One region of the Paenibacillus sp. N119s genome, then DNA from elsewhere that is predicted to be linked to it. Evidence: predicted binding sites of a transcription regulator. Region 1 holds the regulator's gene; the other holds the start of a gene.
What was found. Region 1 encodes Rex, which represses fermentation and respiration genes when NADH is low (regulators of the CRP and FNR family bind a similar motif). Its sites were predicted from a motif close to TTGTGAAATATTTCACAA; they were not measured.
Positions count from the first base shown of each region.

Region 2: the regulator Rex is predicted to act here: its motif matches at 1,579-1,596, upstream of AC5V8P_RS08975 (DoxX family membrane protein).

Region 1 is NZ_JCAJRU010000007.1:12,286-19,947, forward strand. It holds gene dinG (ATP-dependent DNA helicase DinG) at 1-1,794, shown strand, start outside; gene AC5V8P_RS01955 (redox-sensing transcriptional repressor Rex) at 1,822-2,475, shown strand; gene AC5V8P_RS01960 (amidohydrolase) at 2,462-3,763, shown strand; gene AC5V8P_RS01965 (cell wall elongation regulator TseB-like domain-containing protein) at 3,801-4,325, shown strand; gene AC5V8P_RS01970 (hypothetical protein) at 4,781-5,314, shown strand; gene AC5V8P_RS01975 (AAA family ATPase) at 5,307-6,809, shown strand; gene AC5V8P_RS01980 (3-hydroxyacyl-CoA dehydrogenase family protein) at 6,946-7,662, shown strand, end outside.
Region 2 is NZ_JCAJRU010000053.1:15,763-23,424, reverse strand. It holds gene AC5V8P_RS08980 (dioxygenase family protein) at 1-587, shown strand, start outside; gene AC5V8P_RS08975 (DoxX family membrane protein) at 957-1,472, opposite strand; gene AC5V8P_RS08970 (DUF3048 domain-containing protein) at 1,724-2,818, shown strand; gene AC5V8P_RS08965 (DUF47 domain-containing protein) at 3,007-3,621, shown strand; gene AC5V8P_RS08960 (inorganic phosphate transporter) at 3,636-4,625, shown strand; gene AC5V8P_RS08955 (amino acid ABC transporter substrate-binding protein/permease) at 4,871-6,319, shown strand; gene AC5V8P_RS08950 (amino acid ABC transporter ATP-binding protein) at 6,312-7,040, shown strand; gene AC5V8P_RS08945 (hypothetical protein) at 7,163-7,345, opposite strand; gene corA (magnesium/cobalt transporter CorA) at 7,578-7,662, shown strand, end outside.

The DNA of each region.
Region 1 (7,662 bases):
AACAGAAGAGACTTCGCGACACCAAAGGAAGACTTAATTACAGCGGCTCAAATGATCGTCTGGCTGACGCTGACAGAAACCGGCGATGATGAGGAACTAAACCTAAGCAACCGTGGAGGGGATTTTTGGGAAACGGTGGCCAGTGATTCCGAGTCCTGTCTTGGTCGTTCTTGCCCATGGTTCCGTAAATGCTACTATCATCGTGCACGTCATGAAGCAGGAACAGCGGATGTGGTTATCACGAATCACTCCAAGTTGTTCACCGACGTCAAAGCAAGTCACCAACTGCTGCCGAGCTATGAACATCTGGTCATTGATGAAGCTCATCATCTAGAAGAAGTAGCTGGCAAGCACCTGGGCATGCATATGAAATATTTCACACTTGTGCACACGCTGACTCGATTGTTCAAGGACAGTAAGAATGGACAATTGCCTTCGCTACGTCAGCAGTTGGCAAAATCGGGGCATGAGAAGTCAACAGAATGGGCCTCAACCATTGACCAGCTGTATCCACTCGTTTTAGAGGTTAAGGAAACTTGGGACCTGTTAAGCGATAAGCTGTTTGGCATGTTGCCGGAACGTACTGATGCAACGCCGGGAGAAACAGGGCAGTTTTCTTCACGTCTGAAACCGTCGGCGAAGCCCGCGAAGTGGGATCAGGCGGCAGCATTGGAAAATCAGCTATATGTAACGCTGAGCGAAATTTTGCGCAAGGGCGACAAGCTGATGCTGGATGTCAAGGAAGAACATGACGATTATGCGGCAGATAGTCTCATTACAGATATTACGGGTCTGTTTAAGGATTTGGCGGGAATTAAGGAAAATTTACGTTTCTTTATACGACTCGATGATGAAACAACCGTATACTGGCTCGAAGCGAGTGGGCAATTCCGTAGTAAGTCATTGCAATTTTATGCGGTGCCCGTCGATGTGAGCCGTCAGTTGAAAGAAATGTTTTTTGACAAAAAAAGAAGTATTATTCTGACATCTGCTACTTTATCGGTAGATAAGTCATTTCAGTACATGACCGAGCAACTCGGCTTGCAGGAGGCTGCGGATCAAGGACGATTAATGACTTCTCAGCTCCCATCCCCTTTTAATTACAGGGATCAGGTGTTGCTGGTCATTCCGCGGGATTTTCCGAGTGTGAAGGGTAGTGTAGGGGATGCACACTTTGTAGAGATGCTCGTTAGCTCTCTAGGGGCGACTGCTCAGGCAACGCGGGGGAGAATGCTTGTTCTGTTTACTTCCTATCGGATGCTCCGGCAAGTGTATGAGCCGCTCAAAGAAGCGCTGGCATCCAGTGATATTACCGTGTTAGGACAAGGTGTGGACAGTGGAAGCCGCAGCAAGCTAACCCGCCGGTTTCAGGAAGCCAAAGCTTCTGTACTGCTGGGAACCAGCAGCTTCTGGGAAGGCGTCGATATTCCAGGGAAGGCACTGACTTGCCTGGCCATCGTTCGCTTGCCGTTTCAACCGCCCAATCACCCGTTACTGGAGGCAAAAAGCGAGTTGCTCCAGCAGCAGAAGAAGAATCCATTCATGAAGCTGTCTGTACCACAGGCAGTGATCCGTTTCAAACAGGGATTTGGTCGGTTGGTACGTACAGCGAGCGACCACGGAGTCGTCATTGTCTACGATACACGTGTGATCGAATCCTATTACGGAAAGCACTTTTTGTACTCGTTGCCGGGACCCAAAATGGAGCATATGCCATCGGAGCAAATGGTGCCACGCATTGCGGAATGGCTCCAATCCGCCCCGGAGACAGAGGCACAACGGACGGACACCTAAGGTCCGTTACAATTAGGGGGAGCAAGTATGAAATCAGATAAAATTTCAGAGGCTGTCGTACGGAGGTTACCCGTATATTTACGCTATCTGAATGCACTGCACAAACGGGAAGTGGCTACGGTCTCTTCTCAAGAGCTGGGGCAGAGGCTGGATTTGAATCCGGCCCAAATCCGTAAAGACCTGGCCTATTTTGGCGATTTTGGCCGGAAGGGTATCGGTTATGATGTTTCTTATCTAATTGAGAAAATACGCCATATCCTGAAAATCGACCAGCAGATTAATGTAGTACTGGTCGGAGCGGGTAATCTGGGTCAAGCCCTCTCAAACTATAACGCATATTTAAAAGACAATATGAAGATTGTGGCAGTGTTTGATGCGTTTCCAGATAAGGTTGGGACCAGAATCAATACACTGGTCGTTCAGCCAATGGATGAACTGGAAGCGACTGTGAAGGAAAAAAATATTCGAATCGGGATTATTACAGTGCCTGAGTTTGAGGCACAGCACGTAGCTGACAGGCTCATTGAGAGTGGAGTTGGGGCGATTCTGAACTTTGCACCTATCATTCTCAAGGCACCGGCTAACGTTCGGATACATGCCACAGATTTTACAACTGATTTGCTTAGCCTCGCATATTATTTGGAGGATGGAAAGGAAGAAGCACAAGATGACAGTGAATAAATGGGTAATTAAAAACGGTTCTTTTGCCGTAAATGGAGCCGAAGCGGGAGTAATTCATGGTTTTATGATTGTGGAGGATAGCCGCATTACTTACATTGGCGAGACTTTGCCTGCTGGTGAGGAAGAGACGGAAGCAATCGACGGTAAGGGGCTATTGTTCTTACCTGGTCTGGTGAATACTCATGGTCATGCGGCGATGTCTCTGCTGCGAGGATATGGAGATGATCTGGCCCTTCAAGTGTGGCTGCAGGAAAAAATGTGGCCTATGGAGGCCAAGTTTACATCTACAGATGTGTACTGGGGAACATCTTTGTCAGTGTTAGAAATGCTAAAGGGTGGAACCACGACTTTCCTGGATATGTACGACCATATGGATGAGGTGGCTCGTGTAGCTGAAGAGTCTGGCATTCGTGCAAGTCTGATGCGTGGAGCAATTGGACTATGCTCAGAAGAAGAACAGCGGATCAAGCTGGCCGAGGCCGTAACTTTTGCGCGCAACTGGCATGGTAAAGCAGACGGCCGTATCACAACCATGATGTCACCGCATGCCCCGTACACATGTCCGCCTGCGTTTATCGAGAAATTCGTACAAGCTGCACATGATCTCGATTTACCATTGCATACGCACATGTCCGAGACGATCGCCGAAGTTGAGCAAAACGTACGTGATTACGGTTTGCGTCCAGTTGCACATTTAGATAAGCTTGGCTTTTTCTCTCGTCCTTCCCTGGTTGCCCACGGCGTTCACTTGAACGACGAAGAAATTGCCTTATTAGCAGAACGAGGTGTAGCGGTCTCCCATAATCCAGGCAGCAACTTGAAGCTGGCAAGCGGCGTAGCAAGAGTGCCTGAACTACTGCGTGCAGGAGTGACCGTTTCTCTTGGAACAGATGGTCCTGCCAGCAATAATAATCTGGATATGTTCGAGGAAATGCGTCTGGCGGCACTTATTCACAAGGGAGTGTCTGGTGACCCTACGGCAGTTCCTGCCAATGAAGCACTGCGTCTGGCAACAGAATATGGCGCAAAGTCAATCGGTTTAAAAGAGGTAGGAGCGCTGGCAGCAGGCAACAAGGCTGACTTTATCGCGTTAGATCTGAATCAGGCTCATTTCTTGCCGCGTACAGATCTTATTTCCCATGCCGTATACTCTGCAAGTGCCAAAGACGTGGCTCATGTATGGGTAGACGGCCGTCAGGTTGTGAAAAATGGCGAATGCCTGACGATGGACGAGGAACGTATCAAACATGAGGCACAAGCCGCCTTTGAAGGGCTGCTGTCGCGCTAATTCAGGTGTCACATCCCCTTAGAGAGGAAGCACAGGTTTGAAAAATAAGAAAAAATGGATAGCGGTCGCCATTTTGGCCGTAATACTGATCCTGGTCAGCATTTTCTGGTATTATTCCTACGTTACTCAAGACCAGGTGGCTGAGAAAAATGCCGCTATCATTAAGGCCAAGCAAGTGGGTGGTCTGGTTAGCACGACTCAGACATGGAAGTCTGTATGGGATCAGATATATTGGGTAGTTGAAGGAAAAAACGCACAGAATGAAAATATAATGGTGTGGGTTCCCTTTCAAAAAATGGAGGGACAACCTAATGTACCTGCTGCAGATCCAAAAGGTGTTCACACTGAGCTGATGAAAAACGGAGTCGACGAACAAAAAATGACGGCGATTATCCAGCAGCAACTTCCTAATGTGAAAATTGTGAGACTCCAACCGAGTGTGTTCAACGGCGAATATGTATGGCAACTGTTTTACGATGATGGAAGCCATCATAACTATATCTTCTATCGTTTCTCTGATGGGGGATCGACAGGAATAAAGTATACTTTGCCGAATTACTAGCATGATGTTAAGAATGGAGAATGGTGGTTTGGAAGTGCTGAGGTAGGAGGGAACAGACACCGCGCTGCGCGAAGATAACCTTTACACTCAGACTATATAGCTTGGAATGATTGAAATGAAGAAAAAAAAGGCGTAAATGCGATATAATTCGTATTTACGTCTTTTTCTTGCTGCGCTGCAAAGCTGGGCTTTAAGCTAGCGAAGCATCCATACCTAGCTAATTTTTCTGCTAAGACATCGGCTTCCACCCATAACCAATGATTTTGCCTTCTCACAACTCCTCCACACATTGCCTTCGATATTAGATTCACGTTATGATATACTATATTTTATAAGTGATAGACAAATATGATAGATAAATAAGTTGCTGATCGCTATAAGATCATGCAATTTGGTTGTTTGTTGACATTCGTCCCGTTTCTTCTGGGTTTTACATTTTGAGAGGAGGATGTTGTTTGAAGTTACGTGCAGTTCCTATTGTTGTGGCGGCCGTTTTGGCAGCCTTGTTGTTATTTGGGGGATGGTTCATTTATCGTCAGGTTACAATGCAAAGTCCTCTAGAAAAACTGGTATCTCAATATCCAGGCGTGAAAAGCGCTCAAATAGATATTAAACAGGATCAGGTCGTCTTGAAACTTGATCTCAAACCGCAGGCGGATGTGGCCGGGTTGGTCGATGTGGTTAAGCAAAAAGGGCAGTCCATCATTGGCAGCCGCTCGATTAACCTGGATATTGCAGATCATTCCAATTCATCACTGAATCAATGGTGGTCTGAAGCTATGTTTCCTGTAGCCGAAGCGATGGAAAATAAAAAATATACTCAAATTTCATCTACAGTTGAGCAGATGAAAAAGAAAAAAGCAGGGATCAAGGCTGATACCGATATGGATTCGAACAATGTCTATATCCGACTCAGTGAAGGCAACGCGACGAAGTTTATCGTTTTGCCACGTCAATCTCAGCAAATGGGGGTATGGCCTAATGCCTAGATGGATCAAGGAAATATTACTCGGTATTATACCGGTGACCATTATATTTCTCGTTTTTATAGGGGTAAATATTATCCCTCTGCTGGTTGCGGGCGTGATGCTCAGCGGCTTGTTAATGCTAATGCATGCGCGTGGCGGCTTGGCCGTAGGTGCCGGACAAGAGCGCAAACGTAAAAAAAATGGTCCGGACAAGCTGACTTTTGAGGAAATTGGTGGTCAAGAAAGCGCAAAACAGGAATTGCGTGAAGCCTTGGATTTTTTGAATCGCCATGATGAAATTTCCAAGTTTGGCATTCGTCCATTAAAAGGTGTTTTGCTCACAGGTCCTCCGGGAACAGGAAAAACGCTGATGGCGAAAGCAGCTGCACATTATACAAACTCTGTGTTTGTTGCAGCTTCAGGCAGTGAATTTGTTGAAATGTACGTGGGTGTCGGCGCAGGTCGTGTCCGTGAGTTGTTTCGGGAGGCTCGCACTCGTGCAGCCAAGGAAAAGAAAGAAAATGCAATTATTTTTATTGATGAGATTGATGTTATTGGCGGTAAGCGTGAGGGTGGACAGCAACGAGAATATGATCAGACTCTGAATCAATTGCTGACAGAAATGGATGGCATTTATTCGGCAGATACACCGCGAATATTGCTCATTGCGGCAACGAATCGTAAAGAAATGCTGGACAGCGCCTTAACGCGTCCAGGACGTTTTGACCGTCATATTCAAGTAGATTTGCCTGATAAGAAAGGCCGTCTTCATATCCTTAAAATTCATGCCAAAAACAAACCGATCCAGGAAGATACTAATTTGGACAAAATCGCAGAGGAGTCGTACGGTTTTTCCGGTGCGCAGCTTGAGAGCGTCATGAATGAAGCAGCAATCTATGCCATGAGACAGGATCAGCAAATGATTGCGCAGAGTCATCTGTCTATGGCGATTGACAAGGTGATGATGGGTGAAAAAACAGACCGAGAATCGACACTGGAAGAGAAAAAACGTGTAGCGATTCACGAGTTGGGACATGCTATAATGGCTGAAATCGTTCGCCCTGGCAGCGTAAGCCAAGTAGCGCTCAGTCCGCGTGGGAAAGCGCTCGGTTATGTGCGTCACAATCCACAGCAAGAGCATTATTTATATACCAAGCAGTACCTGGAGGAGCAGATTATGATTTCGCTCGCAGGGGCTACGGCTGAAGAAATGTACTACGGGGGCCGGAGTACTGGTTCAAGCAATGATTTTGAGCAGGCACTGAACATCGTTCATACGATGATGACTTCCGGATTGACTTCTCTTGGAATTATTAACATGGAAATGGTTACAAAAGAAGAACTTATGCGGGAAAATGGCGAGATTATGAATGATCTTCATAACCGGACTTTGGAGTTGTTGGAAAAGCACCGTCCTGTGTTCGACAATTCTCTTGATATCCTGATGAAGGAAGAAACTCTGTCTGGAGATCAATTTAGATGTCAATTTAGTGAAAATGCTTTATTGCCAGCATAATTTTTTATGCTGGTTATTTTTTTTTACTTTTAGTCCGTGCTAAGATATTATTATCTATTGGGACATAAACATGTATTTTTCGACAAAGAAGGATACAATATATGAGAGTGACCAGGAAAGGGTGGAGTTAAGAACCATGCAATTTAAAAAAATCGGCGTCATTGGCGGCGGCACCATGGGACAGGGTATTTCTGAAATGCTCGCGTCCAAAGGAATCGATGTGCTGCTAGTAGAGCAGACACCAGAGAAACTAGACTACGCTTATAATATGATTGAAACAAGTCTAGACAAGCAACTCGAAAAATGGGCAATTACTCAAGCAGAGAAAAAATTGATTTTATCTCGCATTGAAAAAGTATCCCATCTGGCGGAGCTTGCTAGCTGTGATATGGTGATTGAAACCATTACAGAGAATCTGGACGAGAAGAAAGCTGTTTTCCAAGAGCTGGATCATGTGTGTCCAAACAATATTATTCTTGCAAGTAATACATCCACGCTGAGCCTGACCGAGCTTGCTAGCTCGACCAAGTATCCAGAGCGTGTTATTGGTATGCACTTTATTTATCCAGTATCCCGTATTGATCTTGTGGAAATTATTCGTGGTTTGAAAACATCAGACGAAACATTTGAAAACACTAAAATGTTCGTGGAAGAAATTGTGGAGAAAAAAGGAGTCATGATTTATGAATCTCCTGGCTTTGTAACTAGCCGGATTATCTGCCTCCTGATTAACGAAGCGGCTCATGTACTTCAAGAGGGGGTAGCTTCCGCGGAAGATATCGATGATGCTATGCGCATCGGCTACAGCTTCCAAAACGGTCCTTTGGAAATGGCTGACCGCTTTGGTCTGGAT
Region 2 (7,662 bases), on a different contig from region 1:
CCGAAGAAATGTACACTCTTGATTACCCTGCACCAGGCGATCCAAAGCTGTATGAGGAGATAGGGCATCTGTTCAGTCAGCATAACCTGTTCCACCAGCCGGTTCGGAACCGGGGACTGGATCATGGAGCATGGGTGGTTTTGCGGCATATATATCCTGATGCGGACATACCGGTCGTACCCTTGTCTATTGATTCACGGCGCGATCCTCAGGAGCAATACGAGATTGGGCGAATGCTAGCGCCACTGCGTGAACAAGGGATCTTGATTCTCGGTAGTGGAGGTTTGGTCCACAACTTGCGGACACTCAAGCAGACGAGTGAGCCAGCCGATTGGGCGGTTCAATATGATGACTGGATCGCAGAGCAGCTTCAAGACTGGAATTTGCGTCATCTATTCCAATATGACAAGAAGGCTCCATATGCCAAGCAGGCGGTTCCTTCGTATGGAATAGAGCATTTTTCCCCTTTGTTTTACGTAATGGGGGCTGCGGATCATGATCGCTCTGCGCGTAAGCTTTTTCAGTCGTATGTCCTGGGCTCATTAAGTCTCAATTGTTGGGCTTTTGGTCAAGAAAGTGGTCTGTAAATGTAGAAAAGAACTTCTGAAACCACATGGTGTGTGGGGTTGGAAGTTCTTTTGCTGTATGCTTCTTGATTAATTAGCAGGCACGTTCTTTTTTAGCCAGGCAGATACTTGCGTAGTACGCTTATCCTCATTTTGATTCAGTAATGTCATAAATGCCTGCCGTAGATCCATTCCATGTTGTATCCAACTTGTAAACGTTTGAGGAGAAGATGAATCCGAAAAAGGAGTCCCCAAGTCAGGATGGACTTGAGTACTCCTTTGTTATTTTAAATAGAGGAGGGTGCAACATGGTAACACCTTAGAGAGAAGCAACATAGCTGCACAAAAAAACAACCATTAGCCGGAGGATAACGGTTGTTTTTTGGATAGTTAAGCTATTTTTCGAGTGGGGTCCGCAAAGGTATCTTTATTTTTACCAAACAGTCCACGCAGGAAGGGCAGTACCCAACGGTCAAAGCCGATTCTTCCGGCATTTGCACCAGCAACGATTAGGAAGATTTCAACCAGCAGGTAGATGGCATTGGTGCTTACTGTACCCGAGAACAGGAACGAGAAGTTCATGACCATAGCCATCAAAGTAGCCAGTGTAGTCAAAGTACCAAGCAGCAGGCCAACCCCAACCAAGAACTCACCCAGTGGAATCAGAACGTTGAACAAACCTACATTCGGCAGGGCAAAGGCTTCAAGGAACGATCCCCACCAGCCTTGTACAGCGGGATGTTCTCCACCTGTTTTGGCAATAGCCCCCGAGATAAATCCGCCTGCGTCGAATCCGCCAGTCAGCTTCTCAAGCCCGTGGGTCATCCATTCATAACCTAGATAAACCCGTACTACAGTTAGCAGCCACATTGCAACCTTGTTCTCACGTAACCAATTGTTAAACATTCAAATCACTCCTCTTTCTTAATCTATAATGATGGGCTGTATTTCAGTTTGTTTGGGATGATCATCTTTGCTACACCTTTATTGTATTAGCTTCAGTTACAGTTATTTGTGATAAAAATCACAAAGTATGAATATTTTTTAAATTTTAATGTCTTTAGATAAGTATTCTATAGAGAGGTCATGCTTCAATCAAGACAAAAACAGGAAGAAAAGCTTATAATGAGAAAAATAAACGAAGTGGAGGGATGAACTTGTCCGGTCCCATTTCCCAACGAAATTATTGGTTGCGTGTGATGGCTTCAGCTCTGCTATGCATGATAATGGTGTCTTGTTCTGCTTTGTCCAATACGGGGGAATCTGAATCCGTTCCCCAACCGACCCAGCAAGAACTAGAGAAGAAGGCGCTTGAACAGCCTAAGGAGCCTGCTGTTCCGGCATTTACAGCTCCGCTTACCGGGCTTCCGGTGGAGAAGCCAGTTGTGGAGCGGCCGCTAGCTATTATGATCAACAATGCACCGGCTGCGCGTCCGCAGGCAGGGCTTAGCCAGGCAGATATGGTATATGAAGTTCTTGCAGAAGGCGGAATTACCCGTTTGGTAGCTTTTTTCCAAAGTCATGGGGGTGATGTGAAGATTGGTCCAGTCCGGAGCATTCGGCCGTATTTGATTGAACTGGGCGAAACTTATGGCGCGTTGCCGATACATGCAGGGGGAAGTACAGATGCCTATGCGATTTTACAGCAGCAGCGGAAGGAACATCTGGATGAGATTTCAAATGGAGGAGCTTACTTTTGGCGAAGTAAAGATCGTCGACCTCCACATAATTTATACACAGATGTAAGCAGGCTCCGCCAAGGAAGCGAAAGCAAAGGGTATATTAGACAGACGGAAGTTCCCGTATATCCTTATCTTAAAACCGGAGAAACTCCAGTTATGGTGGACGAGAGTGCCGCATCTGTGCATATCCGATTTTTGCTGAAAAGCTACCGCGTATCTTATACCTACGATCCAGTGAATCAACGATATAAGCGTTTTGTGAACGAAAAGTCACATTTGGATCAAAATAATAACCAACAGCTCTCAGCGGCGAATGTTATTGTGATGAGCACGAGGCATCAAACGCTGGATGATGTAGGCAGACTAAGTGTTGAACTGGATGATAGTGGAGAAGCTATGGTGTTTCAACAAGGAAAGTTAATCCGTGCTGAGTGGCAGCATACATCTGGCGATGCGATACGTTTTATGAAAAATGGGGTTGAAATCCCGCTAACACCGGGTACATCCTATATACATGTGGTACCTGCAGATACTCCACTAGCGGAACATGTAACGTTTGAAGCGAATTAGAAAACGTAATACACCTTTTTAGGAAAAAAATGTCGGATAATGACTCTCCATGTCGGGCATTGTATACGTATATCTTGAAATTTGCTTTTACAAACATTACAAAAACATTGATGAGTGTGATAAGATAGCAAAGGTTGTCTATTGCAGTCGAAACAGGTTGCGGATATTTTCGTAAAGGGGTAATCGTTATGAGATTGAAGAAAAAGGATATATTCTTCGAGACGTTGGAAAATATGGCAGATACGATCGTGCAAGCAGCCGATTATTTTGCCCAACATACTTCAAATTTTCAAGATGTGACTTTGTTTACCAATGAGATGAAGAAGTATGAAAATAAGTGTGATGATTACACACACACGATTATTACTGAGTTGAACAAGACCTTCATTACGCCGCTGGAACGCGACGACATCATGGAACTGACAACGACCATGGATGATGTGTTGGACGGTCTTGAAGCGACAGCCTCTCGTTTTTATATGTACAACATTACAGAGCCGGACGAGTATATTGTGCAGTTTGCTGATATTTTGCGTCAATCAGCTTATGAAATTCAGAAGGCTGTACATTTGCTTTCACAGAAAAAATTGTTGGCTATCCGCGAATACACCATTCGCCTGAATGATCTGGAAAATCAGGGGGATGAATTACTGCGTATTTGCATCAAAAACCTGTTTGCAACTGTAACTGATCCTATTGAGCTGATTAAACGTAAAGAATTGTACGAACGCCTTGAAACGACAACGGATTCATGCGAGGATGTTGCAAATATGCTGGAATCCATCATTATGCGTAACTCGTAAGGGAGTCCTTTTACATGGATACAAGTTTACTGGTATTAGGTATTGTTATTTTTCTTGCTCTGGCATTTGATTTTATCAATGGGTTTCATGATACGGCGAACGCGATTGCGACTTCGGTCTCGACCCGTGCATTGACGCCGCGACGTGCGATTATTATGGCGGCGGTTATGAACTTTCTTGGGGCTATCATATTCACTGGAGTTGCCAAAACCATTGGCGGAAGTGTGGCTGACCCTACCAAACTGACCAACGGTACTGATATCGTCATTGCGACGCTGATCGCTGCGATTATCTGGAATCTTCTAACCTGGTGGTTCGGTATTCCTTCCTCTTCTTCCCATGCACTGATTGGTGCGTTGGCTGGAGCGGTGTATGTAGGTGCGGGAGAGGATAAATTAAATTGGAGCGGCTTCATCGGGATTGTTGAGGGGTTAATTTTCTCCCCGTTGATTGCTTTTGTTGTCGGTTACATCGTGATGATGATCTTGAAATACATCTTTGCTTATCGCAGTCCGCATACGGTGAACAAAGGTTTCCGCACCATGCAGGTGATTACGGCAGCTATTCAGTCGTTCACGCATGGTACGAATGATGCTCAGAAGGCAATGGGGATCATTACATTTGCACTTGTCTCGGCTGGGTATCAAGACCATTTGGAAGTACCTATGTGGGTGAAAATTTCAGCGGCAACCGCCATGGCGCTTGGTACGTCCATTGGGGGCTGGAAGATCATCAAGACGATGGGAACCAAGATTTTCAAAATTGAACCCATCAATGGATTCGCAGCCGACGTTTCGGGGGCTTCTGTTATTTTCACAGCTACTTTGCTTCATTTACCAGTAAGTACCACTCATGCCATAACTTCGGCGATTCTGGGTGTAGGGTCTGCCAAGCGTTTTAGCGCGGTTCGCTGGTCATTAGCTGGTCGTATTGTCATAACCTGGGTAATAACGATTCCGATTGCAGCGGTGTTGTCAGGTTTGATTTTCAAAATTCTTTTCTAGTTTTTTTGCAACATGTTTTCTTGAAAATTAACATACAATATATGATACACAATAAGCTTCCGTCCGCTTTTTGCGGCAGGGGCTTATTGGCATTCTAGGGCAAAAATACATTTCCAAAGTTCACACATCCAGATAGTTCCATGAGATGTTTTTAAAAAAATACCTGACATCAAAGTAGTCAATTTTTAATAACTCCTGTAGAATAAACAGAAAACTTTGAACCGTTCAACTGACTGGAGGATCTTATGCAAAAACCAAGAAAACTAATAGCACTCATGATTTGTTTGTTTTCTGTGGTTGCCCTGGCCGGTAATTTCGGTGTAGTGGCCCACGCAGAAAATAAAACAAAATATGATATCGGCACGGATACAACGTTCGCGCCTTTTGAATTTGAAGATGTTAATGGTAAATTTGTCGGAATTGACATGGATTTACTGGCAGCTATTGCTAAGGATCAGAATTTTGAGTATACCATTAAGCCACTTGGCTTTAACGCGGCAGTGCAGGCCCTTGAAACGAATCAAGTGGATGGTGTCATTGCCGGGATGAGTATTACTGATGAACGCAAGCAAAAATTTGATTTTTCCGAGCCCTATTTTGACTCGGGTGTTGTCATGGCGGTCCGTAAGGATAATGATACGATTAAACGCTATGAGGACTTGAAAGGACAGCGTGTGGCTGTCAAAACAGGAACAGAAGGCTATACGTTCGCGGAATCCATTAAGGCTAAATATGGCTTTACTACAGTTCCGTTTGACGATTCGTCTCAAATGTATGATGAAGTTAAAACAGGTAATTCGGTTGCCTGCTTTGATGACTTTCCGGTACTGGCCTACGGTGTGACTCAGAATAATGGTCTTAAGCTGGTGACCGATAAGGAAAAAGGCGGTTCTTACGGCTTCGCTGTCAACAAAGGCAGAAATGCCGAGCTGCTGGAGAAATTTAATGCAGGGCTTGTGAATCTCCGCAACAGCGGGGAATACGACAAAATCATGTCCAAATACCTTGGTGAGTCTGGCAAAGGCGTGGCTCCTGTAGAACGCAGCCGCTGGGAGCTCATTTCAGCTTCGCTGCCCGCTTTGATCAAAGGGATGGGAAATACGCTGTTGTACACCCTGGTATCCTTGCTCGTAGCCTTTTTACTGGGATTGGTGTTTGGCTTTATGAAGGTTAGCCATAACAAAGTGTTCCGCGGGATTGCAACGGTTTTCGTTGATGTATTCCGTGGTATTCCACTGATCGTACTAGCATTCTTTATTTACTTCGGTATTCCACAGGCACTCGACTTTAAAATGCCGCTTTTTGTCGCTGCGGTATTGACGTTATCCCTGAACGCTGGTGCTTATGTGACCGAAATTATCCGCGGGGGAATTCAGTCCATTGATCCAGGACAAATGGAAGCAGCTCGTTCGCTTGGTTTGCCGTATCGGACAGCCATGCTGAAGATCATTTTGCCACAAGCTGTAAAAATCATGATCCCGTCGTTTATCAATCAGTTGGTTATTACGTTGAAGGATACGTCCATTCTGTCGGTTATCGGTCTGGTCGAATTGACTCAATCGGGTAAAATCATTATTGCGCGGACGTTCCAATCCTTTGATATTTGGCTGGTCGTTGCGGTGATGTATCTCATCGTCATTACAGTCCTGACCAAAATTTCCAACCGTCTTGAAGGGAGAGTTCGCCGTGGGTAAAATTATCGTTAAAAACCTGAAAAAAAGCTATGGCAGTAATCAGGTGCTGAAAGGTATCGACATGCAAGTACGTGAAGGCGAGGTTGTATGTGTCATTGGTCCTTCAGGTTCAGGGAAAAGTACCTTTTTACGCTGTATGAACATGCTGGAGGAAATTACGGCTGGCGAAGTCATCGTCGATGACTACAAATTGGGTGACAAAAACGTGGACATTAACAAGGTCCGTGAAAATATAGGGATGGTGTTTCAGCACTTTAATCTGTTCCCGCATATGACGGTGCTCAAGAACATTATGTTCGCACCGACTGAGCTGGGCAAACAGACGAAGGCACAAGCCCGTGAGACGGCGATGAAGCTGCTGGATCGGGTAGGTTTGGCCGATAAGGCAGATGTATTGCCAGGGAAGCTTTCCGGCGGTCAGAAGCAGCGTGTGGCGATTGCAAGAGCGCTGGCAATGAATCCTGACATTATGCTGTTCGACGAGCCAACCTCGGCGCTTGATCCTGAAATGGTCGGCGAAGTGCTCGGCGTAATGAAAGATCTGGCTCGCGAAGGTATGACAATGATGATCGTAACGCATGAGATGGGCTTTGCACGGGAAGTAAGCGACCGTGTCGTGTTTATGGACGGTGGCTATATTGTAGAAGAAGGAACGCCACAAGAGGTATTTGGAAATCCGAAAAACGAGCGGACCATTAGTTTCTTGGAGAAGGTATTGTAAGTGGGCAGGGTTTACTTTGGGCGCAGATAGAGATGTGTGTGACGCTCCGCGTTCCATTTGATCTTCCGATCGCTGTTGCCCCTGAATTTTTTGGATTGTATAACACATGAAAAGGTTAGAATTCAGGGGCAAAGGCGACCGCTTCGCTTCTCCAGATTCAAATGGACCGCTCCGCTACTGCCCACTGAAGCTGTTCCTTTCTTCGCAAAAGCTGCCCCACTTTTAAATGAGTGGGGATAGGCAGAGGCAATCGGCGGCAGGGCTTTGCTTGCTGTGCCGAAGGGGATATAGCGAGTAAGTATCATTTGATTTGAATGGTGGAACCCGGGCATCCCACAACTGTATAAGAAATGAAAAAGGATTTAAGTGATAACGAATGAATTATTTTAAGGATATGTTAGGGGGATTAAACCTGACATGTCCTTTTCTTATTTAGTGTATAGAAATATAGAACTTGAGATTTGTATAATGTGGAATGGCTTATATAAAATATAAATGACATATAAGACGGCAGTATTGAAGCTAGGGGGACATACGGTGATACGTACATTGACGATAGGTCATGATCATCAGGTGACGGTGGGACAACCGTTAGAGCAGATTGTCATGGAAGATTACATAT